Regions from separate parts of the Iodobacter sp. CM08 genome, predicted to be linked through region 1. Evidence: riboswitches for the same ligand, from Rfam matches in the RefSeq annotation. Region 1 holds a riboswitch; the other holds the start of a gene.
The links. Region 1 has a riboswitch for thiamine pyrophosphate ahead of thiC (phosphomethylpyrimidine synthase ThiC). Riboswitches for the same ligand answer to the same signal wherever they lie in the genome.
Positions count from the first base shown of each region.

Region 1 (3,113 bases):
TCATCTTTATTGGGCAGGCCCAAATGCTCTTTTGGTGTGACATAGCAAAGCATCGCCGTGCCGTACCAGCCAATTTGCGCCGCGCCAATCGCTGAGGTGATGTGATCGTAGCCGGGGGCGATATCGGTGGTCAGCGGTCCGAGGGTGTAGAACGGCGCTTCGTGGCACCATTCCAGCTCCTTATCCATATTTTCTTTAATCAATTGCATCGGCACATGGCCTGGGCCTTCGATCATCACTTGCACATCGTGCTGCCAAGCAATTTGCGTTAGCTCACCCAGCGTTTTTAGCTCGCCTAATTGGGCTTCATCATTGGCATCCCAGATTGAGCCAGGGCGCAGGCCATCGCCTAAGCTGAAGGCCACATCGTAGGCTTTCATGATTTCGCAGATGTCGGCAAAGTGGGTGTAAAGAAAGTTTTCTTTATGATGCGCTAAACACCATTTGGCCATAATCGAGCCACCACGGCTGACAATGCCAGTCATACGGCCTGCCGTCATTGGTACATAGCGTAGCAATACGCCAGCATGGATGGTGAAGTAATCCACGCCTTGCTCGGCTTGCTCGATCAGCGTGTCTTTGAATATTTCCCAAGTCAGGTCTTCTGCCTTGCCGTTTACTTTTTCTAATGCTTGGTAAATAGGTACAGTACCGATTGGCACGGGGCTGTTACGCAGAATCCATTCGCGGGTTTCGTGGATATTTTTGCCAGTGGACAAATCCATAATGGTGTCTGCACCCCAGCGAATGCCCCAAGTCATTTTTTCTACTTCTTCGCTAATGCTGGAGCTGACGGCAGAGTTACCAATATTGCCGTTAATCTTAACCAAGAAATTACGGCCAATAATCATCGGCTCGGATTCTGGGTGGTTGATGTTGTTGGGGATAATGGCACGGCCACAGGCGATTTCGCTGCGCACAAATTCAGGGGTGATTACATCTGGCATGATGGCGCCGTAGTTTTCGCCCTTGTGCTGGCGATTCATCATGGCCAGCATTTTTTCGCCAGTAGGACTGCTGTCCCGCAGGCTTTGTAGATAAGCCGCACGATTCATGTTTTCACGAATCGCTACGTATTCCATTTCTGGGGTAATGATGCCTTTACGCGCGTAATGCATTTGGCTGACGTTAGAACCCAGCTTGGCTTTGCGTGGCTGACGTTTTAGCTCAAAGCGCAGTTCATCCAATTTGGCATCGGCTTCGCGCATACGGCCGTAATCGCTGGTGAGCTGAGTGAGCAGCTCGGTGTCGTTTCGATCGTTAATCCAAGGAGCTCGTACGGCTTCCAAGCCTTTGCGCACATCGATGGTTGCATCTGGATCGGAGTAAGGGCCGGAGCAGTCGTAAACAAAGATGGGCGGGTTTTTTTCTGTTGCGCCGCTGATACTCATTTGGAGCGGGGTATCGGCTTGGCTAATTTCACGCATAGGCACACGAATATCATCACGTGAACCTGTGACATAAATTTTGCGTGAGTTGGGGAGTGGCTGGATGGCTGCGTCGTCAACGACGGCAGTGGATGCTAAAAACTGGGCTTTTGCGTTCATGCTCTACTCCACAGGGGCGCGGGGAGAGCGGGATAAGGGCAACCGCTCGCTTCCCTACGCCGGTATTAACCGAATCAGGTTCAGAGGGTAATTCTCATCCACACCGATGATTGGTGCAGAACCCCTAGCGATAAAGTAGTGAAGGTATATAAAAATGGAGTAAACCGCAAATTTAAGATGGAGTGAGATGATTTTTATCAGGGAGAGCTGGGGAGTGGGCGTCATCCCCGAGGGGGGGCGGGGATCCAGAAATTTTGAGCGCTGCAGGACTGGATTCCCGCTTTCGTGGGAATGACGAGTCAATCAACTGAGCTTAGTCGTTCATCAGAAATAAAGATAAGGTCGTCAGTCAAGCCCATGTGTGTTCTTGGCTTTTTTCGTGCAGTTAGTGTTTTTCGTGGACGAAATGCCTTGGTGCGTAGCATCCGTTACTCATCCTTGCTCTTCTAGCGAGCAATCTACGGTGCATTAGCCACACTGAGCTTGGTCTGTGGGATAATTGCGAAAATTTTCAAACGCTGGGTTTGATCTCGGCTCGCTTTGAGGTGATAAAAATGGATTGGGAAAACGCACGTTATTTATTAGTTGAGCAGCAAATTCGCCCATGGGATGTGCTGGATCAAAAGGTGCTCAACCGTGTATTAGCGGTTAAGCGCGAAGAGTTTGTGCCCGCGGATAAAAAAGAGCTGGCCTTTGTGGATATCGAGCTGCCGCTGGCGAATGGCTCGCAAATGCTGGCCCCCAAAATGGAAGCTAAGCTATTGCAGGATATCGATCCGCAAATTACAGATAAGGTATTAGTTGTTGGCGCAGGTACTGGCTATTTGATGGCGCTAGCGGCAGGCTTGGTGGCGCATGTGTATGGTGTAGAGATTGATGCGGCTCTGGTTGATGTTGCCCGCGCCAATTTGGCGACTGCCGGTATTATTAATGCCACGGTGACTCAAGGCGATGCACTGGCCGCAGCGCAAAAGCAAGGCCCATTTAATGCAATTATCGTGACGGGCTCTTTAGCTGAAGTTCCTGCCAGCTTGAAAGATCAGTTGGCGGTGGGTGGGCGTTTGATTGCAGTGGTAGGCGAATTGCCAATTATGTCGGCAACATTGTTTAGCTGTGTGGAAAAAGGCAGTTTTAGTGAAAATAAGCTGTTTGAATATAATTTGCCGCGCTTAAAAAATGCTGTAGAAAAAACGGCATTTGCATTTTAATAAATTGAAAATAGCGCGGCCTGATTGGCCGCGTTATTTATATAAAGGGCTTATATGCAACAGATTAACCCGCTTGAATTATCCCAATGGCTAAGCGATACCACTCGGCCAAATCCGCTGTTATTGGATGTGCGTGAAGTGGCGGAGTATGAGATTTGCCATATTGATGGCAGCCAATTAGTACCCATGAATACTATTCCTAGCCGCTTTAGCGAGCTGGATGAAGAAGCCACGATTGTGGTGATTTGTCATCATGGTATGCGTAGTTATCAAGTTGCTTCTTTTCTTGAGCGCCAAGGTTTTGCGAATGTTATTAATTTGCATGGCGGTATTGCGCGCTGGGCAGAAGAGGTTGATG
Region 1 is NZ_JAWQUO010000015.1:71,102-74,214, reverse strand. Features, by position in the region: gene thiC (phosphomethylpyrimidine synthase ThiC) at 1-1,547, opposite strand, end outside; TPP riboswitch at 1,582-1,683, opposite strand; gene R6242_RS10450 (protein-L-isoaspartate O-methyltransferase) at 2,102-2,755, shown strand; gene R6242_RS10445 (rhodanese-like domain-containing protein) at 2,810-3,113, shown strand, end outside.

Region 2 (3,113 bases), on a different contig from region 1:
ATCTGCCAATACGGCATCAAGCTGCGCCAGCACAAATGCAGGCGGCACGGCGTGAACGGCGTGTACGCCTTGGGTATTTTGTGCGGTGAGCGCGGTAATCACGCTCATGCCATAAGCGCCCAGCGCCGAAAAAGTTTTTAAATCGGCCTGAATCCCCGCGCCACCGCCAGAATCAGAGCCGGCAATCGTTAATACATTAACAATCATTGGCCACTCCCTTCTGCGGCAAGGCACTACAGCGTAAATAGATAGCAAGCCGAATCAGACCCGGAAACCTTAGTGCATTAACAATCATTGACCACTCCCTTCTGCTGCAAGGCACTACAGCGTAAATAGATAGCAAGCCGAATCAGACCCGGAAACCTTAGTGCATTAACAATCATTGACCACTCCCTTCTGCTGCAAGGCACCACAGCGTAAATAGATAGCAAGCCGAATCAGACCCGGAAACCTTAGTGCATTAACAATCATATGCAGCCATTTCCTTTCGTAAAGCTTGTGCTGCCTGCTGAGGGTCGTTCTGGCCACAAATGGCCGAAACCACGGCTACGCCATTCGCCCCCGCCGCACGTAAACCGGCTACCCGCCCCAAGCCTATGCCGCCGATCGCTACGGCAGGTAGGGATTTTATTTGCATCAGCGTGGCAAATTCTTCTAGGCCGATGACTGGGGAGGCGTCTAATTTTGTGCCGGTGGCAAACACCGGCCCCACGCCAATGTAATCCACCAAACCCTGTGGCACAGCTTTAATATGGGCGGCATTAGAGGTCGACAAACCCAATATTTTATTTGGCCCAATGAGCTGGCGAGCCATCTCTGGCACGATATCCTGCTGGCCCACATGCACACCGGCGGCATCCACCAACAGCGCCACATCGATATGATCATTAATAATTAAGGGAATATTCAATGGCTCTAGCGCGTTTTTAAGCGCCTGAGCGGCACTCACCCACTGGCGTTTTTTCCAATTAGGTGCGCGCAATTGCACGATGGTCACGCCCCCTGCCACTGCGGCCAGAGCGGTTGCCACCATGCCCTGCTCGCCACCGCATAGATCAGGATCTAGCACCAAATAAAGCGATAAATCAAAACAAAGTTTCATTCTTCTGCCGCCTTTAACAGAGCGGGCTGCATGACATACAGCGCATCTAAAAATGCGGGCAAAAAGGTGCCCGGGCCATCGCAAGCTGATTCGGCGCGCTCCCCAGCAATCGCCATCACGGCGCAGGCGGCGGCCACCGCAGCAAGCCGATCAGGCGCACCCGCCACAAAAGCCGCCACCACGGCAGATAAGGCGCAGCCCGTACCCACGACGCGGGTCATCAAAACATGGCCCCAGGGAATCGCCCATGTCACTTCGCCATCGCTAACGTAATCCACCTCGCCCGTTACCGCCACAATTGCGCCGGTTTGCTGGGCCAGCCGCTTTGCAGCAGCAATGGCAGAAGCCGAATGCGCCGTGCTATCTACGCCCTTGCCGCTAGCGGATTCGCCTGCCAAGCACATAATTTCTGAGGCATTGCCGCGAATCACCGCTGGTTTTTCTTGCATTAAAGCGTGCAAGGCATCGGTTCGATAGGCCAAAACGCCTGCTGCCACGGGGTCTAACACCCAAGGCGTGCCAGCCGTATTGGCCGCCGCTACCGCCGCTTGCATCACAGCAAGGCGCGCTGGGTAAAGCGTGCCGACATTAATCAATAGCGCATCGGCCATCGCGGCAAAATCGGTGACTTCTACCTCGGCCACGATCATGGCAGGGGATGCGCCGAGCGCGAGTAAGACATTTGCGGTGATGGATTGCACCACTTCATTGGTCAAGCAATGCACCAAGGGCGCTGCGGCGCGCATGCGTTCTAGCTCTTCGCCAACACGGCGCAAAGAAAACTGGGGGATAAGCGGGATGGTGTGCAAGTCAGACATTTTGAGTTCCTTGGCAGGCGCAGGCGGCCCATCAAGGATGGCCGACATCCCTACGCTGGCATTATCCAGATCAGGTCACGGGTATTTCTCAGCCGTATTCACTTACGGCACCCCGAGTCAGACAAGCATTTTGCGCATAAAACCAAGGACAAACAAGCATAAAAGATCAAAATTTTAATACAAACTGTCTGTAGCTAGGCTATTTATTGACTTGTTTAACCGCTTGCATGGCCAAATGCGCTTTCACTCGGCTTAACACCAAAGGCAGGCACAATGGCTTAGTCATATAATCTATCGCGCCTAATTCCATGCCAAAGATCTCATCCTCTGCTTCGCAACGGGCCGACATAAAGATAATAGGAATATGGCAAAGTGCTGGGTTGGCCTTGATTTGCCGACAAGCTTCATAGCCATCCATTTCTGGCATCAGGATATCCAATAAAATAAGCTGCGGCAGCGGTGTTTTAGCCAGCCTATCTAGGGCCTCTAAGCCGTTATTGGCGGTAACAACCCGAAATTCTTTTTTTAGCATGCGATCAATCAGCAGCAGATTCATCGGGGTATCGTCTACCGCCATCACCAAAGGCGCTTCAGCCGCCTGAGACTCCACCTCATCGCCGCTTAGCTTCACCCCATCTAATGCCACAATTAAATCCACCAAAAAACTCACCAAGGCAGAAGAAAACGCCTCCAGCATAGGCTTACACATTGGATCGGTTGGGCGGTAGCGAATAACGTTTTCTAATTCAGCGGCCAGCTCTGCTAGCTCTGTAGCGCCAATACTGCCTGCTACGGATTTACTGCTATGCAATAAGCGCTCGGCAGTGCTGTAATCTTTTTCCTCTAAGGCCAAGCTAATCTCCGCAATAATTGCGGATTGCCCATGAATAAATTTTCTAAGCATTTCCAAATATAAAGATTCTTTTCCTAGCACTCGCCGCAGGCCATTACTCACATCTAAGCCCGCAATATTTAGCAATTCCAATTTATGGGTTAATGCAAAAGATTTGTTGGCTACGGTTGCCGCACCATTCATCTTATTGGCATTTTCAGGCCGTGGTTTTATCCAGCGCAATAATGCTGACCACAGATCATTAGGCTCGATGGGTTTGGCAACGTGATCATTCATTCCCGCAGCGATACATCGCTCTTGGTCTGCCTTCATGGCATTCGCCGTCATTGCCACAATGGAT
Region 2 is NZ_JAWQUO010000016.1:35,358-38,470, forward strand. Features, by position in the region: gene thiD (bifunctional hydroxymethylpyrimidine kinase/phosphomethylpyrimidine kinase) at 1-207, opposite strand, end outside; gene thiE (thiamine phosphate synthase) at 461-1,102, opposite strand; gene thiM (hydroxyethylthiazole kinase) at 1,099-1,920, opposite strand; TPP riboswitch at 1,951-2,045, opposite strand; gene R6242_RS10930 (response regulator) at 2,120-3,113, opposite strand, start outside.
Region 2: another riboswitch for thiamine pyrophosphate. It lies ahead of thiM (hydroxyethylthiazole kinase); the one in region 1 lies ahead of thiC (phosphomethylpyrimidine synthase ThiC).